DNA from 2 places in the Salipaludibacillus sp. CF4.18 genome. Region 2 is predicted to be linked to the other one. Evidence: predicted binding sites of a transcription regulator. Region 2 holds the regulator's gene; the other holds the start of a gene.
The links. Region 2 encodes LexA, which represses DNA repair genes until DNA is damaged. Its sites were predicted from a motif close to CGAACATATGTTCG; they were not measured.
Positions count from the first base shown of each region.

Region 1: addB (helicase-exonuclease AddAB subunit AddB) is a predicted target of LexA. The motif match lies at 4,925-4,938, and genes of this name have one in related genera.

Region 1 is NZ_JBIMEV010000065.1:3,608-19,760, forward strand. It holds gene ACHABW_RS22705 (aconitate hydratase) at 1-608, shown strand, start outside; gene ACHABW_RS22710 (hypothetical protein) at 706-879, opposite strand; gene ACHABW_RS22715 (hypothetical protein) at 879-1,025, opposite strand; gene ACHABW_RS22720 (TVP38/TMEM64 family protein) at 1,257-1,928, shown strand; gene ACHABW_RS22725 (FAD-dependent oxidoreductase) at 1,998-3,383, shown strand; gene ACHABW_RS22730 (FUSC family protein) at 3,714-4,802, opposite strand; gene addB (helicase-exonuclease AddAB subunit AddB) at 4,968-8,483, shown strand; gene addA (helicase-exonuclease AddAB subunit AddA) at 8,458-12,204, shown strand; gene ACHABW_RS22745 (exonuclease SbcCD subunit D) at 12,224-13,396, shown strand; gene ACHABW_RS22750 (AAA family ATPase) at 13,393-16,153, shown strand, end outside.
Region 2 is NZ_JBIMEV010000001.1:277,459-293,611, reverse strand. It holds gene ACHABW_RS01470 (cation:proton antiporter) at 1-550, shown strand, start outside; gene dacB (D-alanyl-D-alanine carboxypeptidase/D-alanyl-D-alanine endopeptidase) at 602-2,029, opposite strand; gene ACHABW_RS01460 (DUF2621 domain-containing protein) at 2,337-2,768, shown strand; gene ACHABW_RS01455 (CcdC family protein) at 2,958-3,482, opposite strand; gene copZ (copper chaperone CopZ) at 3,813-4,019, opposite strand; gene ACHABW_RS01445 (heavy metal translocating P-type ATPase) at 4,048-6,435, opposite strand; gene ACHABW_RS01440 (metal-sensing transcriptional repressor) at 6,452-6,748, opposite strand; gene mnmH (tRNA 2-selenouridine(34) synthase MnmH) at 7,022-8,089, opposite strand; gene ACHABW_RS01430 (YneF family protein) at 8,179-8,388, opposite strand; gene sirA (sporulation inhibitor of replication protein SirA) at 8,511-8,960, opposite strand; gene tkt (transketolase) at 9,118-11,115, opposite strand; gene ACHABW_RS01415 (DUF896 domain-containing protein) at 11,526-11,759, opposite strand; gene ACHABW_RS01410 (YneB family resolvase-like protein) at 11,831-12,481, opposite strand; gene yneA (cell division suppressor protein YneA) at 12,478-12,798, opposite strand; gene lexA (transcriptional repressor LexA) at 13,000-13,623, shown strand; gene ACHABW_RS01395 (YheC/YheD family protein) at 13,807-15,132, opposite strand; gene ACHABW_RS01390 (YheC/YheD family protein) at 15,574-16,153, shown strand, end outside.

The sequences.
Region 1 (16,153 bases), on a different contig from region 2:
CGTTATATAAGAGTAAAAACATTACCTCGATACCGGAAATGCAACCTTTACCAGACGAGTTGGATGTTCCAATACTGCTTCATTTAGGTGATAATGTTTCCACGGACGAAATATTAGCAGGTGGAGCAAGAGTATTACCATTCCGAAGTAATTTACAAGAAATCAGTAAATTCAGTTTTGAGATTTTAGATAAAGATTATTATAATCGATCCCTAGCACTGCTTGAAGATGGAGGACACTCCATCGTAGGAGGGTTTAACTATGGGCAAGGCTCAAGTCGTGAGCACGCTGCTTTGGCACCAAGATTCTTAGGTTTACGAGCAGTATTAGTGAAGGATTTTGCACGAATTCATTGGCAAAACCTAGTTAACTTCGGAATTCTTCCTGTAACCTTCAGTAATCCAGATGACTTCGACAAACTTAGTGAGGGAGATATTCTTTCCTTTAAAAATTTACGTGAAAGCTTGCGTAACGACATCGCGATCACAGCAAAAGTTGAAGCGAAGGGATTAGACATTCCATGTGTTCATGTCATGTCTAATCGGCAAGTAGACATTATGTTAGCCGGAGGTTTAATTAACTGGGTGAGAGAAAGAGCAAAGGCGTAAAAGTTAGGATTAGCTATAAGTTGTATTACAAAACAACCGTAAGCCCGCTATTACAATGGGCTTACGGTTTGTTTACTTCAACTGAAATAATTACCTCTTATAGGTCTGTCCGATGAGGTGGTTCCTCTACATCTAAATCCCTTGAGTTTTCGATTATCCCCGAATTTTCTCTGGGACTTACGGTTCCGCCTCCCAGACCTTCGTTAATCATCCGATCCTCGTCAAGAGCAAAATTTTTTTTTGCTATATCATGATTTTTCATATCTTTCATTACTTTTTACCCCTTTGTCGATTGCTGTTACTCCCATCTAATTCGAAACTACTCTTAGAAATAGTAATTCGTTCCTTTCCATTATGCGGTTGAACAGCGTCTTTACTGTCTTGCATATTCCGTTTAGATTTAGAATGTTTGCTCATCGTATTTAACCTCCTTTTTAGAAAGCTCGTGCCTTTATATTTTTTCCTAATTAAATGATATTATTAGCAGAGAGATAATGTTCATTGAGTCATCGGGTGAAGTCTTGTAAAATGTATTCACCTAGACAAAAACTAAAAGTTCATGAATATCCATATGTTTCCCAGATTAAAACTTTTAATAAAAGGTTATATATACATTATGAACAGAACTTATATAAAGGGGTACCATAAATGCCGTTTAAATTGATAATAAAAATACTGGTTTTTCTAATTTTGATTGGTTCACTTCTATATTTCAATTTTGCGTATATTGATATAAATCCCGATCACATCCAAGTCCTCATGCAATCGTTTGGAATCTGGGCTCCACTCGTATTTATTGGTATTTTTACGATTCGCCCTTTTGTTTTATTTCCTGCATCTATTTTAGCAATCGCGGGTGGACTCTCATTCGGTCCGTTTATAGGACCTTTAGTGACGTACATAGGTTCTCTCAGTGGAGCTGCTGTGTCGTTTTTAGTCTTTCGTAAATTAGGTGCTAATTTAAGGAAAAAAGATTGGAATGGCAAAGGGAATAATCTGCAATTAAAGATAGAAGAGAATGGTTTTTTCTATATAATGGCGCTTCGAATAATTCCAGTTATTAATTTTGATTTTGTAAGTTATTTATCTGCCCTATCAAGAATTCAATTTCGTAAATACTTTGGAGCAACAATGGTAGGTATCATACCAGGAACATTAGCTTTTAATTTTCTTGGTGCGTCGTTTGTTGACTTAAATTTAACGATGATTCTTATTACTTCAGGCTTGTTTATTGTCGCTTTTTCTATTCCTGTCATTATAAGGCGAATAATGAAAAAGAAGAACATAGATATAGACCTTTTACCGGACGAAAAATTATAGTAAAGATCAGTAATATGTACTCAGTTCCAGACGAAAAATGAAGCATTTCGTTTTTCAGTTAATCGGAGGATGCACGAAACACAGTTACCCTCTATGCCGATGTTAGGAAGGACAGTGGTAGCTTTGAACACATATGATGTAGTTATTATTGGCGGAGGTGTAGGAGGACTTACATTATCTGTTAAGTTAGCTCAAGCGAATCTAAAGGTTTTGGTTGTTGAGAGGGAAAAGCAACCCGGTAAAATTTATAAGGGTGAGCTTCTCCAACCAAAATCATTGCAAGGTTTTCAGTTAATGGGAATATCGAAGGAAGTATTAAGCGAAAGTTTCTCTCTTCCTAAAATACACACATACGAATTGAATAAAAATAAAAATGGGGAGTTAGAAAAGGCTCTATATATTCCTTTAGATTATTTGCGGCTTCCAGCTCCTTTTACAGAAGCACGAATGATTCCCCACGAAACATTAAAGAAGATCCTACTGGATAAAGCCAAGGAATATCCCGGGTTTCATTACTGGAATCCGGCAACATTCCATTCTTTTAGTGAAATCGATGAGCAAAACAATGATTTTAAGCGCGCCAAAGTGAAGTATGATAAACAAGAAATAGATATTGAAGCAAAGTTTTTTGTTGGAGCCGAAGGACGTGCTTCTATCATTCGGAAAGCCATGGGGGAAGACGTTACTACAACTAAATATAACCATCAGTTTTTAACCGTGACATTTCCTCGACCAAGTGATTTTACCGAGGCAAGAATGTATGCAACCCATGAAGATTTCATCGGACTGTTTCCACTTCCAAATAATAAAATTAGAAGTGTAATGTTGATTAAACCAGGGGACTATAAGTTGATGAAAAACAAAGGATTAGAAACCTTTTATGATTCCATAACTAAGTTCGAACCCTCTTTAGAAGGTTATGTTCAAGAAATAAAATCGTGGAAAGAGATTCAATTAATGATTCCTATTCGACATAATATTAAACAGTATGTGAAAGGAAATGCGGTCATTCTAGGAGATGCAGCCCATATCGTCCATCCAATGGCAGGGGAAGGAATGAATCTAGCTATTCAAGACGGCATGGTGCTGGGGGAACTACTTGATTGGATGTTTTCAACCGGCAATACAGACCCAAAACATTTGCGCTATTACGAAAAAGTACGAAAGAACAGATCTGATCGTATTTCCCGTCTTAGTCATTTATCTGCGATGGCTTATACGTGGAATTTCAAATGGTACCAAAAGTTAAGAATGTTTGCATTAAAACGATTAGAGAGAAATCCTATACTTCACTATAAACATATGTTGAATATTTCAGGGATAGGTTGGTGGCCATACACAATACTGGATGGCTTGCGGTTCTTAGGTCCTAGATGGGCTTATTCAAAAAAAACTTTCGCACGTAAGAAAAATAATGTCATTTTTCAGGACAAGCATGATCATCCATGGAAATAGAGTAGATCTCAAAATAATATAAATAGGAGTGATCCCAATGAAATTAAGACTACCGCAATTGCTATTACTTTTAAAAGGCGGAAACATGCTTTATAAATATTTGAAAAAAAGAAGAAAATAGAGTTAACTTGAAATGTCACAAAAGGTTTTTAAAACCTTTTGTGACATTTTTTTTAATGTTAAGAATTTTAAGTGCTTTCGAACAAAGATCGCATCCGCTCTAGGCGGACAATTTCCACGAGCAACGACCTCAGCCTACTCGGGAAAAAGACCGTGTCTCTTCCTCTTGCAAGTTCTCAAATAATAATCTATAAAAATCAGCCTCGTTAATTAAGTAGACCTGCTTTGCTCATTACCCCAGTACCTTTTAGTAACCCGTTTATTTAAATGGTAATGGAGGTCTTCCACTAAATCGAAAAAGGCAACTAATTCATAAAATAAACTACTTTTTTCGGTCAGATGATGATGGTCGTGACTATAGACGTTAACTGGATGTGCACGCGTAAAATTAGAACGAAGATGATTATCCAATTCATCGATAAATTTAAAATACTCATCATTCAACGGTGCTTCCGTATCCTTTAACGTAGTCCCTACAATACGGTCAGCCCTCACCAAAAGTTCCTTCTCATAATTTGTTAACGGTAAAGTGGAAGATAAATAATGCAAGTTACCAAGGTGCAGAACAGCCCGTTGGATAAAGTTGGTTGTTTGTTTATACAAATGAAAACGACGATAATTTCCCATTTTGAAGCGATGAAATCTCATTTCTCTCCGTTGCGACCGGATTAAATATTCTGTCCTCGATACTTTATTCCGTAATACATCATAGGAAGATGTTTCATTTATGCTTTTTCGTTCTTTTTTGGCAAATAATAAATTTCGAATTTCAGCTTGTACCGCTTTTTTTAATTCCAATACATGTTGATTGTTTCGTGAACGAATCTCAGAAAGATAGTTAACAGGTAGTATAAAAGCATTGACTAACGATGATACAGTGAGACCAATCGTTGTTGTTCCTAATCGCAGTAAGAATGATATAAATACATGATCATGTAGTTCCGGAATCATCGCTACTGCAGTTAACGCAGCGACAAGCGTTCCTTCTTGCAGTTTAAATTTTTGACATAGAATAATCGTTAAAAAAGCTGCGATAGTATAGGTCAAAGCTGTTTCTCCCAAAAAATAATAAGAAGTGGTTGCTAATCCTGCACCAATCGCACTTGCCGGAAAACGAATGATTCCTTTTCGAATGGAATCCGATGTCGTTGGCTCAATGGAAACAATAGCTGTGATCACCGCAAAAATTACGGGTAAATCAAAATAGATACAAATTGCAGAAGTGAGAAACACCGCTATGCCTGTTTTGATTACTCGATTACCGATAAACCTTTTTTTATTTGTTTTTTTTATTGCCATAAAGACTTCCTCCGATGCATTACTAATACTTGTCGATTATACCATGATTTTACCTCAAGCAAATCAGTGATTATTAAGGTATATCTATTGTAAAAAGCATGTTTTTCGATACAATAGAGATACGAACATATGGTTGGACGAAATACTCGGTAAAGAGGTGAGAGCATGGCTGTAACTTTTATTTTAGGGAGATCAGGATCAGGAAAAACGACGAACGTTCAAAATGAGATTGTCAGGAAGATGCAAGAAGATCCAACGGGTCCACCGATTATATACATAGTACCGGATCAAATGACCTTTCAAGTCGAAAGGAAACTAGTCGAAAAATTAGGTCACGGGATGACGAGAACGCAAGTCCTTAGTTTTTCTCGACTAGCCTTACGTGTGTTACAGGAAGTTGGCGGGATATCCCGTTACCATATTCAACAAACAGGAATACAAATGCTTTTGCGGCAAGTGGTGGAAAGAGCGAAACCGGATTTTACTATTTTCCAAAAAGCACTTTCCAGTCCAGGATTTATCAATCAGTTAGAACAAATGCTTTCGGAATTTAAACGGTACCAGATAGACTCTGACACTCTTAGAGAAGAAATGAATAAGCTTGCTGAAAGTGAAGAACAAAATTCACCAACCGAGCGGACATTAAAGGATAAGTTGCATGATATTCACATTATCTTATCCGAAGTTGAAAAGTCCTTATCAGAAAAATATATTGCATCAGAGGACTATTTACAACTACTAGCCGATTCCTTGAAAGATTCTCTCGTTCTTCAAGATGCGGTTGTTTATATTGATGGTTTTCATAGTTTTACACCTATTGAAATAAATGTATTACATGAAATATTCCTCAAGATAGAAGAAGTAACCATTGTCTTAACGGTGGATGAAGCAGTAAAACAAGACGAACTCATTCATCCACTAGATTTATTTTTTGAGACACAAAGCACGTACCAGCAATTACAGAATTTATGCGATAACTGTAAAATCTCCCATCAGTATATCTCGAATTACAGTAAAAGATTCGATTCGCCAGCTCTCTCTTATTTAGAAGCAAATGGTGCAAAAAGGCCAGCTGATCCGATTTTAGAACATGATGGTATTCAAGTGATTAGTGCGGTGCATCGGCGTGCAGAGATTGAGAGAATAGCTAGAGAAATTATCTCCCTCGTTCGGGATGACAATTATCGTTATCGAGAGATCGCTATTCTTGTCAGAAATATAGGAGAGTACGATGATTACTTTGAAACGATCTTTCATGATGAAGGGATACCTTTCTTTTCTGATCAAAAACGTTCCGTACTGAACCATCCGTTAATAGAATTTATTCGCTCAACACTTGAAATCATTGAAAGACATTGGCAATACGACGCTGTTTTTCGTGCATTAAAAACAGAAATGCTATTTCCAATTGAGGACGAGCATATGAGAGAAAAGGTGGATCAATTAGAAAATTATGTTCTCTCATATGGTATCAAAGGTAAAAAGTGGTATGGGTCTGAGGAATGGACATACCAACGTTTTGCCACAACCACTGACTATGAAGGGGATAAAACGGATAACGAAAAAATATTTGAAGAAGAAATAAATCTTGTTCGTAAACAACTACTGTCACCAATAATAGATTTTCAAAAAGCTGCGAAAAATTCATCTACGGTTTTTGATTATGCTAAAGCACTATTTGAATTGCTGGAGGAAATAAAAGTAACCGATAAAATAGAACAATTAAGCAAAGATGCCATGGAAAACCATCGATTAAGAGAAGCACGTGAGCATGATCAAATGTGGAAGGAAATCATTGATTTGCTCGATCAAATGGTAGAAATAAGTGGCAACGAAAAAGTCAGTTTCAAGTTATTTATGCAAATGGTCGATACTGGCATCGAAAGTATGAAGTTTGCGATCATTCCACCGGCGATCGATCAAGTCGTGATAGCTAATATGGAAACCTCTCGGATTTCAGATGTTCGGGCGGCATTTATCATCGGCATGAACGATGGGGTAATTCCTGCAAAACCAAATGAAGACAGCATGGTGTCCGAAGAAGAACGTACATTTTTAGAAAAACAAGGATTGCAATTGGCACCTGGTGCTCAGCGACAGCTTTTAAATGAATCCTTTGTCTTATACATGTCGCAATCCTTGGCCTCTGAAAAACTTTACATGAGCTATCCTTTGGCGGATGAAGAGGGAAAAAGTTTGCAGCCCTCGATGATGCTTAACCAAATTCAAGAAGTTTTCCCGGGATTGAAAGTAGAAGTCGCATTGGAAGGACCTGCCGATGTTCAGACAGACAAAGAGGTTGATTTTGTAACGAATCCTGAACGAACGTTGTCTCATTTAACAAATCAGATGCAAGCATGGAGACGCGGCTATCATGTGTCTGAAATTTGGTGGGATACGTACAATTGGTTTATGTCACAAGAACAATGGCAAGAAAAAACAAAAAATGTGTTTGGCAGTTTAAGCTATGAAAATAAGCCGTCTTCATTGCCTCTTTCACTATCTGAAGAATTATATGGAACAGAATTAAAAACAAGTGTATCCAGGCTTGAGCAATACAATGCCTGTCCTTTTTCACAATTTGCTAATTACGGACTGAAACTTAGGGAGAGAGAAACGTTTAAGCTTGAGGCTCCTGATATTGGGACCCTGTTTCATGCTACGCTAAAAGAAATGGCGGAAAGCTTAAGGCAAGATGGAAGAGACTTTTCCCATTTAACGAAAGACGAAGGGAAAAGCCTTTCCAAAACCATTGTTGAACAGCTGGCTCCTAAAATTCAACGAGAAATATTGTTGAGTTCTAACCGATTTAAATATATCCAACAAAAACTGGAAGAAGTGGTCGCAAGGGCATCGACTGTTCTATCTGATCAAGCCAAATTAACAGGATTTTCCCCTGCTGGTTTAGAGGTCGGATTCGGACCAAATCAGCAATTACCACCTCTCACCTTTGAAATTGAAAACGGCCATAAAGTAGAATTAATAGGTCGAATTGATAGAGTGGACAGGGCTGAAGACGAAGAAGGCGTTTATGTTCGCATACTAGATTATAAGTCCAGTTCGAAAGATATAAAACTTGACGATGTTTACCATGGACTAGCCCTGCAAATGCTCATCTATTTAGACGTCGTTGTGAGCTTTGCGGCAGAGTGGCTTGGTACGGAAGTGACTCCAGCTGGTGTGCTGTATTTCCATGTGCATAATCCAATGATTCAAGCAGAAGAAAAGCTATCCATTGAAGATATCGAAGAAGAAATTTTAAAACGATTCAAAATGAAGGGTCTAATTTCTTCCTCATTAAGTGCCATTAAACAGATGGATTTAAGTTTAGAGACCGGAAGATCATCCATGCTTCCTGTTGGTTTGAAAAAAGATGGACAACCATATTCGAATTCAAAAGTAATCTCGCAAACAGATTATGACGTCTTACGGTCGTATCTAAGAAATCACGTGAAAAAAGTAGGAGAATCGATTCTTCGTGGCGATATAGATTTGAAGCCTTATAAAAAGAAACAAAAGATTCCCTGTACATTTTGTTCTTATAAATCGTTTTGTCAGTTTGATCCAACGATAGAAACGAATAACTATCGTCATTTAACGGATCAATCGAATGATGAAATTCTGGAATCAATCCGTGATAAAGGAGGAAACGTTAATGAATATAGAATCGAAACCGAATAACGTATCCTGGACGGATGATCAATGGAAGGCAATCGCTGCAGAGGGGAATAACATCCTCGTTGCAGCAGCAGCAGGAAGTGGTAAAACAGCCGTGTTGGTAGAAAGAATCATCCGCAAAATTGTCGATGTTGAGAACCCGACAGATGTTGACAAACTACTCATTGTTACCTTTACAAATGCTGCTGCTGCAGAAATGAGACATCGTATAGGAGAAGCGATTGAGAAACAAATTCATGACGATCCAAGATCCTTACATTTAAGAAGACAGCTCTCTCTTCTTCATCGCGCCAATATTTCTACGTTACATTCTTTCTGCATGAACGTAGTGCGAAAGTTTTATTATGACGTGGATATTGATCCGAGTTTTCGTATACTTGATCAAACAGAAGGCCAATTAATTCGCGAAGAAATTTTGGAAGATCTTTTTGAAGAAGAATACGGGGCAGAAGATAACCAATCTTTTTTCACACTCGTCGATCAATATAGTGGTGACCGAACAGATGATAAATTGCGGAGCCTTGTGATGCATTTATTTGATTTCTCAAGGTCAAATCCTCAGCCTTTTCAATGGCTGGATGATCTCGTTTCGACCTTTAAACTAGAAGGAATTACTTCTATTGAACAACTTTCATGGGCATCCTCGACATTAGAGAATGTACGTAGTCAATTAGAGAGTGCAAAAGACCTAATTCAACAAGGACTGGAAATGACACGAGAGCCTGATGGACCCGCAAAATATGCAGAAACACTGGAGACCGAATATACACAAATCCAAACAATTTTAAGCGCGAAGACGTGGGAGGAGATGTTTCAAGCATTTTCCGTGATCTCTTTTCCAACAATTCCACGCATTACAAAGAAAGACCTTGTGGATGATCAATTAAAGGAAAAGACAAAAGCACTTCGCGATCAAGCAAAGGATATTTTGAAAACTAATAAAAGAGCCTATTTTCAATACTCCCCTGAAGTACTTTTAGCTGATTTAAACGAAATGGCTCCTAGTATCGAAAAATTGACTACCTTAGTGAAAGATTTTTCTGCGAGGTATCTCTTTGAAAAACGAGATAAAGGCGTCTTGGACTTCAGTGACCTAGAACACTTATGCTTAGAGGTTTTGATTGATCAAGAAAAATCAAGTCTCCATCGACCTGTTCCTTCAAAAGCAGCCGAAGAATATATCTATCATTTTAATGAAATTATGGTAGATGAATACCAGGATACAAACCTCGTTCAAGAAACGATACTTACTTTATTGTCAAACGGGAAAAATCTATTTATGGTAGGTGATGTTAAACAATCTATTTATCGCTTTAGATTGGCAGAACCTACATTGTTTATGAATAAATATAAGTTGTTTGATTTAGATGGTGATAAGGATGGTCTCCGAATTGATTTGGCGAAAAATTTCCGAAGCCGATCGCAAGTGTTGGATGCAACAAACTTTATTTTCAGACAAATCATGGATGAGGAAGTTGGAGAAATCACTTATAATGACGTAGCAGAACTAAAACTCGGAAATACATCTTACCCTGACCAGGCTAACTTAGAAACTAGATTAATGCTCGTTAACAAGGGGGACAAACTGACGCAACATTCTGAGGAGGAGTCAGAAGAACCTGTACTTGATATGGAAGAAGAGTTGGAGACGTCTCAATTAGAGGCGCGTGCGATGATTCAAGAGATCAAACAACTGATCCAATCTAAGTATCCGGTCATGGATAAAGCAACAAAGCAGTCTCGTCCAATTCGTTACAGGGATATTGTCATCTTAATGAGATCAATGCCTTGGGCTGACACAATTATGGAGGAGTGTAAAACTGCTGGAATTCCTGTATATGCAGAATTATCAACAGGATATTTTGAAGCGATCGAAGTGAAGATCATGGTTTCTTTACTCAAGATTATCGATAATCCGTATCAAGATATCCCGCTAGCTTCTGTATTACGCTCGCCGATTCTCAATTTCACAGAAGAAGAACTCGCTAAAATCCGTATTTTAGATAAACAAGCTCGCTTTTATGATGCATTGAAACTAGCTGGAACGACTGAAAATCAAGATGAATCAATCAGAAACCGTTGCGCTAGCTTTATCGAACAGCTCACTCAATGGCGTAAAAAGGCTAGATCGGGATCCTTATCCGAATTGATTTGGCAATTATTTCGAGAAACCGGTTTCTATGATTATGTCGGAGGGATGCCAGCCGGAAAGCAAAGACGAGCGAATCTTCGAGCATTATATGACCGCTCACGGTCGTATGAATCTACTTCTTTCCGCGGCCTGTTCCGGTTCTTGCGTTTTGTGGAAAGAATGCAGGACAGAGGTGATGACTTAGGAACAGCAAGAGCCTTAAGCGAACAAGAAGATGTTATACGAATTATGACGATCCATAAAAGCAAAGGGCTTGAGTTCCCGGTTGTTTTCATGGCAGGTACGAATAAAATGTTTAATCAGCAAGATTTACGAGGTGACTATTTGCTTCATAAAGAGCTTGGATTGGGCTCAAAACGGATAGATCCGGAACTCCGACTTGCCTATCCGACCATTCCCCAACAAGTGATAAAAAATAAAATCAGGTCTGAATCATTAGCGGAAGAAATGCGGGTACTTTATGTAGCACTAACACGTGCCAAGGAAAAACTTTATCTCGTTGGAACTTTAAAAGATGTTGATAAATCATTAGAAAAATGGACCGAGAATATAGACAATCCATCCTGGTTACTTCCTAACATTCAAAGAGAAAAAGCGAGAAGTTTTTTGGATTGGATCGCGCCATCTGTGTTACGTCATCATGATGCCGTACCTTTGTTAGAAAATCATGAGATAGATACTGAAGGCAGAGCCACCCAAGTCAGCGAAGATCCTTCCTCGTGGCTAGTAGATATTTTAGAAAAGGCAGAGCTTCAAGTGGAAGCCTCGGTTTATTCAGAGGTTGATCAGGAAATTGAACAACAACTTTTGACACACGAAACAGTTAATCTCGAATCTAGTTCAAGAAACAAAGTCTTACATCATTTAGAATGGTCTTATCCAAGACAAGATTCAGTCACTCATCGTGCAAAACAATCGGTTAGTGAATTAAAAAGAGCCATGCAAGATGACTACAGTGATGATCTAATGGCGACAAGCTTTCAGTCAAAATTCGCCGATAGACCAAAGTTTTTACAAAAAAATTCGTTTAGACCTGCGGAAAAAGGCACATTGATGCACACGATGATGCAACACGTTTCTCTTGTAGAAGAACATTCGCTGGAATCTCTTGAACGTCAACTTTTGCGTCTAGTTACAAAAGAGATAATTACATTAGAAGAATCCGAACAAATTAATCTGGAACACCTTCATCAATTTTTCCAGAATGCGTTAGGCAAGCAGCTAATCGCTGCTAAAAACGTATGGCGTGAAATACCTTTCAGTTACCTTATCCCTGCCTCTCAAGCGTACTCAACTTGGTCACAGCAACAGGATGAAACAGTATTTGTACAAGGAATGATCGATTGTGTGTTCCGCAATGAAGAGGGAAAACTAGTTTTACTGGATTATAAAACAGACACAATTACAGGCAAGTTTGCTGATAAAACGGAAGAAGAAATTTTAAATTATTTCAAGGATTTATATCACTATCAAGTCGATTTATACAGTCAGGCATTGACAGATAGCTGGCACGAAGCAATTGAAGAACGATATCTGTACTTTTTTGACGGAAATTATTTAGTAAAGATGTAGAGGAAACGGGGCTGAATTCATGAGATTATTACACACCGCCGATTGGCATATCGGCAGAACGATAGAAGGCAGAGACCGTCTTGAAGAACATGAAGACTTCTTTGAGGAACTAGTTGAAATATGTAACGAAGAAAACATTGATGCTGTTCTTATGGCAGGAGACGTCTTTGATTCCGTAAATCCGCCAGCCAAAGGGGAAGAGTTATTTTATGAAAGTATGGCCCGCCTCTCGGATTATGGGAAACGTCCAGTTATTATTATTTCCGGCAATCATGATCATCCAGAAAGGCTAGCAGCCGCGAGAACTGTTTTGAAGAAGCATCGTATCTATATTCAAGGTTATCCTACGATGGAACCTTTGCGTATTTCTATCGATGGGTGTAAAGAGCCTCTAGCAGTAGCTGGACTGCCTTATCCATCAGAATCACGCTTAAAAGAAAGTTTTACTGAATCAAATGATGAGTTACAGCTTCGGGAAGCTTATGATGAAAAAGTAACAGATATTTTTAACATTTTAACCGAGTCTTTTACTGACAAAGAGATTCGAATAGCTATGAGTCATTTATTTGTTGCTGGTGGTTCCAGTACGGAATCCGAACGACCAATTGAAGTTGGTGGAGCATATACCGTTCGAGCAACGCAGCTTCCTGCTAATGTACAGTACACAGCACTAGGGCACCTCCACCGTCCTCAAGATATTAAAAACTCCCCTGCAAGGGCCAGGTATTCAGGATCACCTTTAGCTTTCAGTTTTTCTGAGGCAGGTTATGCAAAATCAGTGTCCGTCGTAGATATCAAAGCTGGTAAAGTAGCAGATGTGAAAGATGTTTACTTGCGATCTGGACGTCCATTAGTCAGGTGGAAAGCCACCGAAGGGTTAGCCCAGGTACACAGCTGGATCGATGAAAAAAAAGATAATCATGCATGGATCGAGTTAGATATTCATGTGGATGACACACCTTCCATGAATGAAATCCATAAAATTAAAAAAGCCTACCCTCATTTGTTAACGATACGCCCGATTTTCCCGGAGAATCAATCCGAAACGCTTCCAGAAAGAAAACATGTAGCAATCGATGAGTTATTTAATCAGTTTTATCAACGTCAAACAGGTGGAGCTACTCCGGATCAGGAATTGACGCGACTGTTTTTAGACATCGTTAACGAGGAAGAGGAAGGTGGTTCTTCATGAAGCCTATCGAATTAACATTACAAGGGTTGCATAGTTTTCGTGAAAAACAAGTGATCGATTTTGCATCGTTGTGTGAAGGAGGGGTCTTCGGTATTTTCGGACCAACCGGCAGTGGAAAATCATCGATATTAGATGCCATGACTCTGTCCTTGTATGGAAAAGTCGAACGGGCTCCTAGTAATACACAAGGAATCTTAAATCATGCCGAAGATCAATTGGCAGTTTCTTTTACTTTTTCATTAGGTGAAGGGCGTTATAAGGTAGAACGTACATTTAAACGTGTAAAAGATGACGGGTTGAGACAAGCCACAGCAAGATTTATTAATATAACATCCGAATCTATCGTAGTAGCAGATAAAGCTGGTGATGTTACTAGAGAAGTAGAGGCATTGTTAGGGCTTTCTATTGATGACTTCACCAGGGCAGTTGTCTTACCTCAAGGGAAGTTTTCAGAGTTTTTGTCTCTAAAAGGAACAGAACGGCGTCAAATGTTGCAGCGGTTATTTCATCTTGAAAGATACGGTGATCAATTAAATCAAAAGCTTCGTCAGCGTTTGACCGCAACCAAACACGATAAAGAACTGATTGAAAAAGAACAACTTGGACTTGGTGATGCATCTAATGAATCACTGGAAGTTGCGAAAAACAAAGTAGTATCTTTGAAAGAGGAGATAAAAAAGCAAGAAGAAAAACTAGATATCTATCAAAAAGAGTATGAAGAATCAAAACAACTCACAGAATGGATAGCACAACTCCAGTCTGTGGAAAAAGAATTAAATGAACTTGATAAGCAGAAAAGTCATTTCACTAAATTAAAACAGGAAATCGTTCGAGCAAAAGAAGCGAATATCTTATTTCCTTACGTACAAGAAGTAGAAGAAAGCCAACAAGAAATCCATGCCTGGGAGAAGAAAGAAGCGGAGGCGAAAAAAGAAGTTCATATTCTTCACGAAAAGTCGGAAATAGCGAAGAAGTCGTTTGAAAAAGCGTCTATAGAAAATCAGACACATGAACTTCCACTTAAAATGAAACTTGATCGCTTTGAGTCTCTTAAAATAAAAGTAGAAGACTTAAAACATCGAACCACAGAGGTAAGTAAACTTCAATCGACGATAAAAGATTTGAATAAAACGTTGAAAGAGTTAGAGCTAGAGCAAAAAGAGGCAATAGAAACACGAAAAAAATATGAAGAAGCACAACAGGATTTAAAAGAAGAACTTAAATTGCTTCAATGGGACTCAGAAGAAAAACAGCTGTTAAATAAAGCCAATGAGCAAAAGTACACCCTACATGAAACAGAGCGTCGTATCAAGGAATTAACAACACAAGTTACGAAACAACAGAAGGAAATAGACAAGGCTGTAACTGCTATACATGAAGTCGAAGCGCAGCAAACAACTGCAAGTGAAGCCTTACATGAACGATTTCAGCAAATGATGCATTGGTACAATATTGTGTTAGAAAAGAAACAGCTCTTACAATCTGCCATTCATGATATTCAAGATCAAAAAGAGCTTCAACAAGAAAATCAATTAAAAGTAGCCGTACAAGAAATGAGACAAGCACTTACAGAAGGAGAGCATTGTCCCGTTTGTGGATCTACGGAGCATTTTTATGAGCACGATACTGGTCAAGTAAAAAATCAAATAAGGGAAGACTTTATCCGTAAAGAAGAACTCCTAAAATTCGAAGCTGAACTAGGAAACTTGGAAAAAATGCTTGGAGAAGCGGGTTGGAGACTAGATAAAGAAGCACGTCAATCTCCAATTACCCCAGAAGTTGCTGCAAGTACTGAAACTCTGCTTGATAGTCAAGTTACTCCACTTCCTTCTGTACGGAAGGCTGAGTTTACTGACTCTTTGGAGAAGTGGTCAAATCAATGGCAAAAAGAAGATGAAGCAATATCTCGAGTGATTCAGCAATGGGAACAGCAGAATCATTCATGGACCAAACTTGAAAATAAATGGAATGAATCGAACATACATGTTAAACAAGCGAAAGACCGTCTGAAAGAGATAATGGATGAACTTGAAAAAGCACAACAAACCCATAACACTCAATTAACGGAATGGAAAACCAAATTTCCCGAACATCCTTATTCCAGTATTGATGAAATAGTTTCACGTATGCAAAAAAACGAACACGATTCTGATAAACTGCGAATAAGAATTGAGAAAAGCGTTCCATATATTGAAAAAATTCAAACTCAGCTAGATAACGTAGCAGGAAAGATTCAAGAGCTCATCGTCGATATTTCAAAGAAAGAAGCTGAGTTAAACGAGAAGATAACGATCATTAATGATATGAACAAAGATATAACAAATGAAACAAACGGAGAAAATATCGATACATTAATCGAAGCAAATAAAGCTAAGCTGGAAAAATTACAAACCACTGTCGAAAAAACGAAAAGTGAAAAAGAGAAATCAGAAGGACAAGTTAATACATCTGAGCGTTACTTGGCTGACTGTTCTCATTCTAAAACAGAGGCTATATCAAGAAATGAACGAGCATTACAGCGTTGGAATTTACAAAAGGAATCATCCTCATTTAATGATATGTCTCTCGTTAATGAAAAAATTAAGAACCTGGAAACAATAAATAGCTGGGAACAAAACGTATCTGACTATGAAAATAAGCTGCGTGATGTTACGTTCAGTAAAAAACAAGTGGAAGATAAGCTACAAGGAAAGCACATTACGTCAGATATGTACGAAGAGAAAAAAACAATATTTGTACAAGCAAAGCAAGAAATTG
Region 2 (16,153 bases):
TTGTGATAAATATGTTACCGAAGATGTGTTTATTTTATTTATAGTCGGGATTGCTCTTTCCTATGGCGGCCTTGCATTATACCTTGATTTATCCGAAGTACTTGGAGCATTTTTAGCGGGTATTATCTTAGCGGAAACAAAACGGACAGAACCGATCGATCAATTATTGTTGCCGATAAGAGATTTATTACTTCCACTATTTTTCTTGTACTTTGGGACCTCCATCGTATTTGGAGAAATCCCAATGCTTCCGTTGTTAATCATTGTGTTTGTTTGGTCTATTATTGCAAAAATTATCATCGGGATTGTTGGCGGGAAATGGTTCGGCTTATCCAAGAAGGTTTCTTTAAGAGCCGGATTATCCATGACATCACGAGGTGAATTCTCTGTTATCATTGCCAGCTTAGCCACTGCACCGATAGCATTGTTTAGTAGTATTTTTATATTAGCATCTGCTACGGTAGGTATTGCTTTATTCGTGTATGCGCCTAAAATTACGAATAAAATCTATCCTAAAAAGATAAAAGTAAAAGAGACTGCAGCTACTTAAGTTATAAATAAACGTTAGAAAGTGCTTTGAGCAGACTTTCTAACGTTTATTTTATTCTTCCCTGCTTCGTGAAAACTCTGATAGTCGAACAACTATTTTATCCTCTACTTCTTTTGGAGCATCGCCAATGAAGTTATTTATAATGATCGAAAAAATTAATTCTTCATCGTCTTTGGTTGTAACATATCCGGATAACGAAGTTTTCGAGGTTATAGTACCAGTTTTAGCATGTACTTTTCCCGCTGCTTCTGATCCTTCCATCCTGTTCTCTAGCGTTCCACCTACCATACGACCATCTGCCGCTGCAATAGGAAGCGATTGATAGTAAATATCAAACCATTCTTCCTTTTTCACATGTTGTAAAAGCTGTGTCATCTCATTCACAGGGATTTTATTTAAATGAGACATCCCTGAACCATCTCGAAGTTGAATGACATCGGTATTTAATCCCGCGTCTAATAAATACTCTTCGATCACTTCTAGTCCAGCGTCCCAACTACCTTCTCCCTTTACTTCCTGTCCCATGGTTTTTGTTAAAACTTCAGCAATTGAATTATTGCTAAGTTTCATAAATGAATCAAACATTTCTTCTAACGTCATTGATTTTCGAACAGCTAATTCCCGAGCATCCTCAGGCGTTTCTCCTTGCCCTGAATTCCCTTTAACCTCAACTCCATTATATTCTAATGCTTCATGAAATAAAGTTCGTACAAGCTCTGTTGGCTCCCAGATTGCAACACCATTACGCCAGGTCTCTCCGTCTGATGGTATGACCCCTTTTAGGAAAATATCATTGTTTCCATGTTCTCTACCCCAATCAATATTTCTGCTTTCATCCTTCTTAACGGTCTCCACTTCATTTAAAACTGTAATGTAATCTGTATCAGGGAACACCATTGCTTCCGTTTTATCACCGACATGTCCACCCGGAATAACCTCAACAATCACAGAGCCTGCATTATAATTTTTATCAGGCGATAAGGTTAATGCAGAAACTTGTGCAGCAGTTACACTTCGTTGGTTGCACCAAGACATATCCAACGATAAGCGCATATCATCGAAGAACGTGTCATCAGCAATAAGATCTCCTTGAATAACTTTAATTCCACATTCAGCTATTTCTTCAGCAAGCTTCTCATAGTCTTTCGGTAACATCGTTGGGTCTCCTTTTCCTTTAAGGAAAAGATTGCCCTTTAGCACTTCACCAATTTGCTTTCCATCTGTGTAAACTCCAGTTGTAAAAGTATAATCTCGTCCAAGAGTGTCCAAAGCTGCAGCCCCCGTTAAAAGCTTTTGGCCCGACGCGGGTACCACACTAGTTTTTTCGTGATAAGCAAACAGTACATCTTCTGTTTCAGAGGATTGTACATGAACCGCTGGAAGTGCACTGTCAAGTTCTTCTGATTGAACTATGGCCAACAAATCAATGTTTAGCTGCTGTTCCGCCGATAAATTGGAATCATTAGCTGTCACCAACATTTGATACACTCCAAAAAGCATAAATACAACCAATATAAACGTGAAAACAGATACCTTTTTTTTCGAGAAAATAAAACGTCTCTCCTTTCTAAACTAGACTGACAATATAAATGTACATGCTCATGAATATCTTTTATTATCTAGTTAAACGTGTCTGTTTATGTAAACAGTGGTTCTATATGGTATATTCAATATCCATTGTTAGTTTTGCTTTAAAAAGATCTTTCATGATTTTAATGTATTTCTCTTTTCAGAGTGGTTTAAATATCGTAAAATAACTAGGAGAGAAGAAAAGAGGTGTGACCCGATGGCCGGAGATTTATATATGTGGTTTATTTTTCTATGGTCTGTTGTTGTTTTTGTCTTAGTTGCAATAGGCGGTTATTTTATGTTTCGAAAATTCCTGAAAAAGTTGCCGAAAGAAGACGGAAAATCAATCCTCGATTGGCAGGGTTATTATATAGACGAAACACTTCATCTATGGACAGATGATAAAAAGAAACTATTAAATGAACTTGTAGAACCCGTACCAGAATTATTTCGGGATATTGCAAAAGGCAAAATCGCCGGAAAAATTGGTGAATATGCTTTAGAAGAAAATGCAGATGAAATGACAGAAGAACTCATCATTAAAGGATATATTGCAGCTACTCCTAAGAGAGATCACAAGTTTTTAAGAAAAAAACTGAAAGAAAAAAAGATCGATGCAAGTCCCTACGAACCATATTTTAATCAATAAGAAAAACGCAAAGCGTCTTTTATTAAATACAGCGTTATCTTTAAAGCCACCCCGAGTAGCACCTACGTACTGCGTGTAGGTGCTACTCGAAAGGAGGCGAACTTCCCTTGATGCGGGTGGCGTAAAGATAGCTGTCAACTTATAGATTCTTGCCTTGTAAAAAAACCCAGCATCCTGATAGTGCCACTATCAAGGTGTTGGGTTTTCTGTTTGAACGTGCCAAGTATTTTGTTTCTTCGAAGATCTTTGATCATCTAGTTGTTGTTTTACTTCCTTGTATTTATAATACATCGCTATTCGCCATGGTAAAATCATACCAAAAGCTAATATGAAAAACATTCCTGCTAAAACTTCAAATTCAAAGTGAATCCCGAAAATTAATTTAAATAAAACACGAATAACTAACAAACCCGTTAAAATAAACGGAAAAAGCTTTGAACGTTTCATAAAAACATCATTTTCACGGATCTCAAAGGCAGAAGTTTTAATCAGTATAACTGAAAATAACACTCCAACTGAAAAAGCTTCGATTATTTCTAATGAAGTAATTTCTCGCACTGGCGGGTACACAAACATTAAGAAACCAGTAGACATTGCAACAGGTGGAATAAGGATTTTTCTCACCGATGCAGGTCGCTTCATTGCTTTCATACGAATAAACATAGCAAAAATAGCCATAAATACAGCTAATATTGAAAAGATGATCCCGTACATGTCGTTTCCTCCTAAAACCAATCTGACGCCAAACTATTATACCATAGTTATCCGTCAAAATCGCACGCCCTTCTGGAGAGTTGAAAATCAGAATAGAAGAACATGTAGGAGATTACTGATTAATCTTAAGGTCCAAAACTATTACTACCATATACTACCGGAAGCATCACAAGCTGGCAGATAAAGGTTCCGTCAAGGGAGCTAAAAAATCCCTTCCTGCAGAATTCTTCTAATGAGAGAAAAGAACTTTTTAAACGATCGTTTAAAAACAAAAAAAGGGCTAAGAACCGCAGTTCTTAACACTTTTCTGAAGGGTTTATTAAAGAATACCTAAATAACATCGTACCCCTGTTCTTCAATTTCTTCTTTCATTTTCGCGACTGTCACCGCACCTTCTTCATATTCAACAGTAACGTTATTGTCAGCTAGATTTACCTCTACATTGGAAACACCGTCCAAGTTATTCAATGCTCCTTCGACAGATGATTTACAATGGTTGCATGTCATACCTTTTACAAGAATAACTTCTTTCTTCATTATCAAATCTCTCCTTTATTTTAAAATTTTATTCAACCTTCACTCTTTTCAGGCGAAGGGAATTAGAAACAACAGAAACAGAACTAAACGCCATAGCAGCTCCAGCAACCCATGGTGCCAGCAATCCTAAAGCTGCAATAGGAATTCCAATGGAGTTATAAACAAACGCCCAAAACAGGTTCTGTTTAATATTTCTCATTGTTAAGTGACTTAAACGAATGGCCTGCGGTATCGAGCGCAAGTCTCCTCGCATTAACGTGATATCCGCTGCTTCCATAGCCACGTCAGTACCAGTACCAATTGCCATACCAATATCTGCCGTTGCAAGTGCCGGGGCATCATTGATCCCGTCCCCTACCATGATCACTTTCTTCCCTTCGTCCTGTAGCTGTTTCACTCTCTCTGCTTTTTGTTCTGGCAAAACTTCGGCAAAGACAGAATCAATCCCAACAGATGCAGCGATAGCTTTAGCCGTTCTTTCGTTATCGCCTGTTATCATAATAACTTCGTAGCCTTGACTTTTCAACTCCGCCACTGCTTGTTGCGATGTCTCTTTGACCTGGTCTGCCACTGCAATTGCGCCCATCAACGTCGAATCAACAGCTAGAAGCATAACCGTCTTTCCTTCTTGTTCCAAAGCTGTAATTCTAGCTTCGGTATCCCCAAGAGAAATATTGTTGTCCATCATAAGTTTTCGTGTGCCTACGTATATCTGACTATCAGCTAATTTTCCACTTAGTCCATAACCTGGGATCGCTTCAAAACTCGTAATTGTTGAAAACGGAAGCTGGCTTTCTTTCGCCTTGTTTACAACTGCTAAACCAAGCGGGTGCTCAGAGTAACTTTCAATAGAAGCAGCAATTTGTAGAATTTTATCCTTGGATTCCATAGAAAACACTAGTAAGTCCGTCACTTCCGGAGACCCTTTGGTAATTGTTCCAGTCTTATCTAATACAATTGTGTCGGTATGATGGGCCCTTTCTAAATGTTCCCCACCTTTATAAAGGATTCCATTCTCCGCACCTTTACCAGTACCGACCATGATTGATGTTGGTGTAGCTAAGCCTAGAGCACAAGGACATGCAATAACCAATACTGCGGTAAAGTTTATCAGTGCCACCTGGAACGAAGCACCCGCAAAGAAATACCAGCCGATAAAGGACAGAATGGCAATCAAAAGTGCAGTAGGAACAAAATAGCCAGAAATAATATCGGCCATGCGTTGAATTGGAGCTTTGGAGCCTTGAGCGTCTTCCACTACTTTCACGATTTGAGCAAGCGTTGAATCTTTGCCGACTTTTGTGGCGTGGAAAGTAATAGAGCCTTGTTTATTGATGGTTGCCCCAATAACCTCATCGCCAACAGTTTTATCAGTTGGAATACTTTCACCTGTTAACATCGATTCATCAACAGAGGACTGTCCCTCATGAACAATACCATCTACAGGTATTTTCTCACCAGGTCGAACTTTCACTAAGTCTCCCGATTGAACATCCTCTATAGCAATCAGGCTTTCTTCCCCGTTTCGAATCACTGTTGCTTTTTTTGCCTGAAGTCCCATTAATGTTTTAATTGCCTCAGACGTACTACCTTTTGCTTTAGCTTCTAGTAACTTCCCTAGTAAAATTAAGGTGATAATGATAGCACTAGTTTCAAAAAACAGATTCACCTCACCAAGCGTGACAAGATAAACAGAATAAAAGTAGGCAGCTGACGTTCCCATTGCGACTAATACGTCCATATTGGCACTTCCGCCTCTTAAAGACTTATACGCCCCTTTGTAAAACTGAAGCCCAGCATAGAATTGTACCGGTGTCGCAAGTGCCCATTGTACGTACCCATTCATCAACCAATGAGGGAGTAACATCGCATTGGAGAAATGGTCGATCATCGTAATAAATAAAGGAATCGAGAAAACCAATGCGAATAAAAACAAAAATTGTTGTTTTTTCACTAGTTTATCTTTCTTATTTTTTTTACCTTCCTCATTTTCACGATGGCGTTTGGCACTGTAACCAACTTTCTCGATTCGTTTTATGATGGTTTCTTCATCAATGAGCCCGGGAGTGTATCTTACTTTTCCTCTTTCCATGGTCAGGTTCACTGTTACCTCTTTTACACCATCTAATTTACCAATTACTTTTTCAATTCGAGCTGAGCAGGCTGCACATGTCATCCCTTCAATAGAAAGATCTAAACTTTCATCTTCTACGTGATAGCCTAGTTTTTCAATTTTTTCAACAGCTTGCTGAGGAGAGAATAATGCTTCATCGAACTCTAACGTCGCTTTTTCCATCGTTAAATTAACAGTAGCGTTTACCCCTTCTTGTTTATTTAAGACTTTTTCAATTCTAGAAGAACAAGCCGCACATGTCATTCCTTGAATAGGTAATTGTATTTTTTTCGTCATACTCATTCCCTCTCCTTTCTCATTACGACTTAGAAAACTGTTGAATAACTTTCATCAATTCATCAATCGATTCTTCGCCATCACCAAGTTGGATCGCATTTGTCACACATCCTCTAGTATGATCCTCTAGTAATTTATATCCTACTTTTTTCAAGGCAGCATTTATAGCAGAAACTTGGACAAGAATATCTACACAATAACGGTCTTCATCTATCATCTTTTGAATCCCCCGTACTTGCCCTTCCACTCGTTTCAACCTTTGCAGCAATTGTTTCTTTTCAGCTTCTGATCGCATTTTCACTGGTTCTTTGTTCGACATGAGTGGAATCGTTAATCTATCATCCAAAGCGAGCACCTCTATTCGTATTATTTCTATACATATACCATACCCCCGGTGAGTATTAATGTCAATAATTACGAATCGTTTTTGAATAGGGGTATCACCACCCTATATTTTATATAGATTTTTCGATAAATATACTAAAAAATAATAAAAGATTACAGTATATAAACTGTAATCTAAGTGGGGGTATATAAAAATCAATGTATCATCGACAAAACATTCAAATTCATCTAGTTTACCATAAAATAATTATGTAACCATAAGATGATTCACTTCTTCTTCCACTGTATCTATAATCTCTTCTTCTGATAAATCATGAAGTAAAAGCTCTCGTTTTACAAAATCAGATTCATTTGTTGCACGTTTATGGCCATACTTTTTATCATAATACTCCGTGAGCAAAAGTTTGGAAAGTTGTTTAAAGTCTTCTTGCTTTAATAGGTCATCCATTTCTTTCTGAAATACCGTTGGTAATCCTTTTCTAATAATTGCGCTCGCATGTTTAAATTCTTCTACATATTCATGAGGTTGATAATCTTCTAACAGCCGATCAACTCTTCTATCAAGGCCATCATGTATTTCAATGTAATGACCATTTTCTTTTGTTTCCATAATAAAGTCAGGTAATACGATACGACCGATTCGTTTACTTTCAGCTTCTAGTATCATGGTTTTACCTGGAGAAATTTTGGAAAGTTCCTTCGCCAGTAAAAATTCAAACTGCTTTTGACTACGAAACGTTTTTCCTATTTGTCCAAACACAGACCCACGATGATTAGCTAAACCTTCTAAATCAATGACTGGATACCCTCTTTGTTTTAGTTCCTCAAGCCACTTTGTTTTCCCGGTACCGGTGTTCCCTTCTAGGACAATAGTTTTCCAATCCATCTGGGATAAGCTCTCTAATCGCTCTTGTACATGCTTTCTAATCGATCGAACTCCTCCTTCCAACTGGAGGACAGGAATGTCCATCGCATGCATGACAGAAACAAATGATGCACTTCTCATTCCTCCACGCGCGCATGCAACCACAGCCGTTTTAGGCGCATATTTTTCATTAAACTTCATCCATTTAGCATAAAACTCCGGTAATTTCTTCGAGTAGATATTAACGCCTATTTCTTTTGCTTTCTCAGGACTTTCCTGCTTATAAAGAGTGCCGATTTGGGCTCGTTCATCATTAGTAAAAAGCGGAACATTTATACTTCCGGGTTCATGAAACTCTTCAAACTCTGCGGGAGATCGAACGTCAATTAAATAATGCGGATGTTCTAACAGTTCATGGTACTGGATAGTTGGTAACATACGTTCAGACATGTTTTATCTCACCTTTTTCTATAGTAATTTGACCTTTTCATGTTGCTTCCCTACATATGAAAAAACACCCCATCACGGAGTGTCCATTCTTATTTTTGATTCTGCATTGCCTTCATCATTTGATTAATCTTCTTCTGTGATGGATTTTGTCCCATTTGCATCATCATCACTCGAAGCATTTTTTCGTTAATTGGCGGATTTTTCTTCATGTAATTCATCATGTACTGTCTAGCAAGAAAGAATCCTAGTGCGACCCCTGCTAACAGAGCGATGACACCGATTAAAATATTTACCCACATCGGCGTTGACCCTCCTTCATTCTTTCAAGTTATTGTTTCGACCTTTTTCTCTCTCAACCCTGTTTATTATACATGAACAGTTATGATTTTGAAAGGGAATTCCCTAAAACAAGTCAACAGTTTTAATATTCTATCGCCATATCTAGTGGTCGTATTGGTTTTAACCAGCCATACCTTTTAGATTGGACGCTGATTGCTAAGAAATATGGTCTAAAATTACGTAGCACTTCAAAAAACATTGTCTCTGCGTCCAAACTTCCATCTGCGTATAAAATAATTTTATTTTTGGATAAGATTAATCTTGCGTAACTTTTATATTTATCAAGCTGTAAAATATGCTTTTCAAAGGAATAGTGGTAGTCATCTTCTTTACCTAAAGCTTCAAAAAGAAATGTATCTAATTCATCAATGTGATAGTCATTTTTTATATAATTTATTTGTAAGTCAGTAATTGTCTTTAATATCCCTTTGGCATAATAGTTTTCAACAAATAGATGAAAAAGTTTTTTTTCCATACCGTTGTACATATATGCGACCTCTTCATTTACTAAAATGATATCATACCTTCTCATAGACATTCTCCTCCTAAAGCTTGTACCTACCTTAATTATAGAAGAACTACCCTAAAGGATTTGTCAGAATGTGTAAGGAAAGCTGACTAATTTTGTCATATAAAAAAGATGTCTCAAAAGGTCCTAACAGACCTTTTGAAACATCCCATTCTAACAATTATTTTTCTAGTAACTGCTTGAATTTCAAAACAACATTTTCCGATGTAAAGCCATACTCCTGTAAAATTTTATCTCCAGGCGCTGAAGCTCCAAAACCATCAATTGCCAATATAGAACCATGATCTCCCGTGTAACGATCCCAGCCCATAGATACAGCCATTTCAATTCCTAAACGATTTTTAAGATTTGAAGGAAGTACAGACTCTTTATATTCTAGTGTTTGTTCTTCAAAACGATCCCAGCTTGGCATACTAACTACGGAAACGTGAATTCCTTCTTTTTCTAACGCGTGTTGTGCTTCTACCGCTAGAGAAACCTCTGATCCGGTTGCCAGTAGTAAACCGTCTGTCTTACCATTCGATTCAGAAACAACATAGGCACCTTTTTTCACTCCTTCATATGCTTTCTCTTTCGTCGAAGCAAGTGTAGGTAAACCTTGACGAGTAAGCACTAAAGCTGTTGGTTGGTCAGAACTTTCCAATGCAATTCTCCATGCTGCAGCAGTTTCATTACCATCAGCCGGACGAATAACAGAAATACCCGGAATAGCTCTAATAGCAGCTAACTGCTCAACAGGCTCATGAGTAGGACCGTCTTCCCCTACTGCAACACTGTCATGCGTAAACACAAACGTTGTAGGGATTTTCATTAGTGAAGACAATCTTAATGCTGGACGTAAGTAATCTGAGAAAACAAAGAATGTTGCGCAATAAGGCTTTAAACCACCGTGCAATGCAATACCGTTTGCTGCAGCGGCCATCGCAAACTCACGAACACCGAACCAAATATTTCGACCGGAGTAGTTATCACGAGAAAAAGCATCTTCTCCGTTCATCATTGTTTTTGTAGAAGAAGCTAAATCTGCTGAACCACCAAACAAACTCGGTACAGAGTTAGCCAAAGCGTTAATTACTTCTCCGCTGTGCGCACGGGTAGCTGCCTTGTCTCCTTCTTCATATACAGGAATATCTTTATCCCATCCTTCAGGTAACTCGCCTTTAATAGCAGTAGCTAGTTGGTTAGCAAGCTCAGGATGAGCTTTTTTGTATTCTTCAAATTGCTCGTTCCAAGCGTCTTCTTTCTTTTGACCTTCTTCTTCGAGCTTCTTGTAGTGCTCTCTCACTTCATTTGGAACATGGAAATCTTCTTCAAAAGTCCATTTATACGATTCTTTTGCTAATTTGACTTCATCTTTCCCAAGTGGTGCACCATGAGATGCTGATTTACCACTTTTGTTCGGAGAGCCAAAACCAATCATTGTTTTTACTTCGATTAATGTAGGACGATCATCTGACTTAGCGCTTTCAATTGCCGCACTAATTGCTTTAAGGTCGTTACCATCTTCAACACGAATTACTTGCCATCCGTATGCTTTATATCGGTCTTCGACACTTTCAGAGAAAGATTCATGTAAATCACCATCTAAGGAAATATCATTTGAATCATACATAACGATAAGTTTTCCTAATTTCAGGTGACCTGCTAATGAAGACGCTTCAGCAGAAACACCCTCCATTAAATCTCCATCTCCGCAAATGCTGTATGTATAATGGTCAACAACATTAAACTGGTCTTTATTATAAGTTGCAGCTAAGTGCTTTTCAGCCATAGCAAAACCAACTGACATAGCAAAACCTTGACCTAAAGGACCTGTTGTAGCTTCTACTCCTGGAGTATGTCCAAATTCGGGATGCCCTGGAGTTTTACTTCCCCACTGTCTGAATCCTTTTAAATCATCTATAGAAACGTCATAGCCATGGAGATGGAGTAAGCTATATAGAAGCATAGATCCGTGACCCGCAGATAAAATAAAACGATCACGATTAAACCAATCTGGATTTTTTGGATTATGGTTCATGTACTTACTGAACAATTCATAAGCCATTGGTGCCGCACCCATAGGCATTCCCGGGTGACCTGAATTCGCTTTTTCAATACTGTCAATTGATAGTGTTCGGATCGTGCTAATAGATAAATTCTCGATGCTTGTAGCCATTCTTGATCAGCCTCTTTTCATAAAAATTTTATCAAATATACTTTTATCATATACTTTATAGAGAGGTTAGACAACCATATTTAGCATGTTAGTTAAAAATATAACACATTTACAAAAAACTAATTTCATTTAAGACATCTGATAATGAATACATTCTGTAATTTACAGAGAGTATTGCGGCTATGATATATATTAGCCTAATTCTTTTAAAATAAAAAATTAAATTAGAACAGAGTGGAACTCGAGTCCGATAAATGCGCATGCTTTCCTTCCTTGGTTTTTCAATTAAAATAACAATAATACTTATAGGTGAAAAATATTCAAATAAAAAAAGTAATCAGTTTCCCAAACAACAATAATGGAAAATGGATTACTTAATATAAACAAATCAAAAGATATTTCAAGAGAAATTAGTGTAAAGAATCATTCTCTTTTTCTTTTTTTAATTTAGCTGGTGTTACATCTGTACCTTCTTCGTCAACAACTTTTACCGATTTTAATTGGTTCTTAAATGACTTGCGAACATTCTTCAAATATTCATTCCTTAGCTCTTTTTGCTCTTTTTGTTCTTTTAATGATAAACCTTCGCTTTTTGCTTTCCTTGCTAAAATGTTTATTCTATCAAGTTTTTCTTTATGAATCATCTGAATCCCTCCGTTTGTTGATAGGCATATTTCATTTTAAAGCAATGAAATAAAGGATTCAAGTTTACTGCCTAATCGTTGGACAAGCTTTTCATATGTTCCTGATATCTTCGATGTGCCGTTGCTTTTGAAATCGAATATCCCATCCCTCTTAGCATTAGGGCCAGTTCATGAAAAGTCATTCCACTCTCTCTTAATCTCAAGATCTCTTTGAGTGGAACCTCTTTTCTCTTTCTTCCTCCACCACGGGTTGCACCCAATAGATTCATAGACGGATCAAAGCCATTACTAACAGCTCGCTTCATCCCTCTTTTTATTTTAACATTTTGAAGTTTACGCTGATACTCCTCCACAATAGCGACGATATCCAACACCATTGAGTCGGTCTCAGATAATGCTAATTCACCATTGTCTTTTAGAGAATATATTTTTACATTCATTTTATTCAACTGGTGAATGAGAGCCATTTTAGCATTCCCACGACCAAGTCTTGTGTCGTCTTGAATAAGTAATATATTAGCCTCTTGTTTTTTAAATCGTTCGAGCATGATAAATATTCCGTCTCTCTCTATTTCATAGCCACTTGCTTTTTCTTCTATTATATCAATAACCTGGATGTTTTCGGCTTCTGCTATTTTCACTAGTTCTTCTTTTTGTCGGATAAGAGATGTTTGTTGTGTTTCTTTGTCAGTACTCACTCTCGTATATATTATTCCTCTCACTCTTGAGCAACTCCTGTCAGCTGAGTTGGAACGTCTAATCGTTGACCCGGAAAGATACTCTCATTATCCAAATCATTTTTTGACTTCATCCATGAAATAGTCTGTTCAATTGTCATATCATGGTCATCCGAAATGGAACTGGCAATCGCCCATAGAGACTCTCCATCTTCAACGGTCCATTCTGTTGACACCTGATACTTTTCTTCAACTGGAGTATGATTATCTGAAAAATAAGTCCATGAGTATAATACACAGGATAAAAGAAGTATAAAAACAGATCCGTCTATGTACTTTCGTAAAGATTTATATGTTTGCATTGCTCATCACCTCATAATAAGAATGTTTGTTCCCTTTTACTATAACTAGAACAGTTGTTCGTGTCAAGCATATAAGTAGAACGAGTGTTTGCGAAACTAACGTTCTCATGGTATAATGTTCCTGTAAATGTTTCTTAATACTAGATTGCTATGATATACAACTATTAAATAGAACAAAATACATATAACGAGGTGTGAAATATGACAAAGCTCTCTTCTAGACAGCAAGCTATTTTTGATTTTATTAAATCAGAAGTTAAAGATCGTGGATATCCCCCTTCGGTGAGAGAAATCGGAGAAGCAGTGGGCTTAGCATCTAGTTCAACTGTGCATGGTCATCTATCAAGACTAGAGAAAAAAGGCTACATTCGCCGTGATCCAACTAAACCGCGCGCTATTGAAGTTTTGGGATTACATGATGATTCCTCTCAAGTAAATCACACGGCATCCATACAAATTCCTGTAATTGGTAAGGTTACTGCAGGACAACCGATCACTGCGATTGAAAATGTGGAAGAATACTTACCATTGCCAGCAAGCTTTGTTCAGGATGAACAGTCCTTTATTCTTGAAATATCTGGGGATTCTATGATAGAGGCTGGTATATTTGATGGCGATTATGTCGTAGTTAGACAACAAAGTCATGCAAATAATGGAGAAATCGTGGTCGCTATGACAGAAGATGATGAAGCGACTGTGAAACGATTCTTTAAAGAAGATAATTACTTTCGACTCCAACCTGAAAATTCTACATTAGACCCAATCATTTTAGATAAAGTTACTATTCTTGGCAAAGTCATCGGCGTTTTCAGAACACTTCAATAACTTATGTATACCATTGAAAAGAAGATCAAGTGATACTACTTGATCTTCTTTTTATTTTTTACCTAGTGTTATGCCAGATAGAGTTTAAGAATGATGTCTGTCTAGATTTTAAAAGTAGGACAAGGAGCCTGCCTCATCCTTTCTCTTTAGTTATGAAGATTTAAATGAAAGCCTCACATTCCGTTAACTGCGTCCCGCACTAACAAACCAAACTTGAGTTGTTGAAAAAGTATTCTCTTGCCTAGTAGGTCTTTTATATTTAATTTTTTTCTGTATAATCTTTGTTGAGGGTTTTTTACAAAGCTCCCTTTTATTTTTATTTTTCTTTTGGGTAACTTTTTCCTCTCTGCTGTTACTTACTTTGTTTCCGTTATCTGCCTCTAAATCTCTCACATCTTCTTCGCTTCTTGTTTCCAAGAGGGAACCTTTAGCATACGAGAGTATATTTTGCATGGATTGCATTAAGGTTTTTTCACCATATGCTTTCAATAGTGATACTTTTGCGCTCTGTGAATTACATTCAATAAACTTAATTTCTAGATCTTTTGTTAGTCCAAAATCTATCCCGATCTCTCCAAATTCCCCATATTTATCTTCCGTCTCTTTATAAACAGTGCATAAAAAGGATTCAATTCTTTTCTTAATTTTCAATTTTTCTTTGGAGGATAATTTTATCCACTTGAACAAATCATCAAGTGGGATAGCATCTGAATGAATTGTAATCGGGGAGTTTTCTTGGCTAACTCTTGCACTTATTCCACCGACCTGAATTCCTTTAGTTATATCTCTTTGTAATTCAGCCCGCAAATCTATCCTTCTATTGTTAAGTTCTAATAGGTCGATAGCTTCTTGTACCATAAATCCTTTCCCTTTGTAAAATTTGTCTAAGAAAGGGATAACATCATCTAACTGTTCATAGTTCATGGTGTAAATTTTTTGTTGAGTATAATCATAATACTTACACTGATAATGATTATTTGATAACAATTCTACGCGCACCACATTTTGTCCTTTTCTCCCGGTGACCCCTTTCAGATAAATCGTTTGATGTTTATTCATCATGTAAAATAAATCTTCTGGACCTTCATATAAAACCGTTTCTAACAAATAAGGTTTTAATGGCTTAAGATTACTAAAATAGTTATAAATGTCCCAATTTCCTAATGAAGAAGGATTCAAAAAGAATGTTTTCTTTTTCTTGCATTGATCTATAAAAGTGCGATAGTTGTCTTTAAATTTCTTCGTTGCACCACCACGCCGATAAAGAACTTCTGGATATGGAAAAGTACCTTGTTTCCATAAGTTATTTTTAAAATCAAAATAATATCCAGTAATGACTTGTTTGTCTATATTGACTTTATTAATGGAGAAAAAAAACATTTTAAAATAATCTTCTTTATTAGCCTCCGCCAATTTTTCCAGCCGATAATGGGGTTTATTTTTAGAAATACCTTTCCAGGCTCTATTCGACACTAACACCCCGAGACTATCGGTTATATTTGCCTTCATACTCAAGTTTCATCACCCTTTCCTCTGTAACATGCTCAAACATATCATATTAAGAAATAAATAAATGGTGAGTATATAACCTCTTAAATATCCCTGTATTACACCCAAATTCCCAGCGTAAATGTCAAAATCCATTTATAACGATATGCAGATCCCTTAATACCATACTTTTGATTTCACCCCACCTTATTTAAATCATTTCTTACAATTATTTTACTTACTATTAACTATCTGATTAGTCATTATTTCTTTAAATAAAGCATACGCTTGGATGAAGTAGTTTTTTTAATATAGACCCGAGGTTGGATCATACATTCCATCACCTTTATGCTTGTATGATGTTGACACTGAAGTTTTACACACAGCATCATTATTCTCGTTTGTAATTTTCTTCACAGAAAAGTTGATATGTGAAGTTAGTTAATTGGAAGGATGGTCCGATTGTATATTAAATGGATAGCTACAAATAAAATAGACGAGATTTATTTTCCAAATATATTTCGAAAAGGAATAATATCTTCCTCAGAAAAAATCACTTTTCATTTCGGCTCTTGGGAAAAAGAGCTTATTATCCAATATTCGAACATTCTTCCTAATGACACCATTGGTATATCTGAAAATATAAAAAACGACACATCTATTCCTGATCAGTTGGATTACGAAATGAATTTAACAGAAACGAATTTAAATCTTGGCCCGGTAGTACTATATTTAGTATCTAATCGATTACTAAAATGTTTAGATAAATTAAAAGATCGGATAGAAAGATATGTTCCTTTAAATGGTTTAATTATCATTAGTAATAGTTTAGGAGTTAACATTGAAGAGCAAACAATTAATGGGTATTATTTTCAACCAAAATCCGAAACCAACCATTCAATTTTGAGAGAAGGAATCTTTCCATATCCTGGTGCTGTTTTTAAAAGAGCTATTATCCCACCCCATATAGACAAAGATTTATACGAAAAAACAAAAGGCCGGGTGTTCAATTCTAAATTTTTCACCAAATGGGAAATGTGGG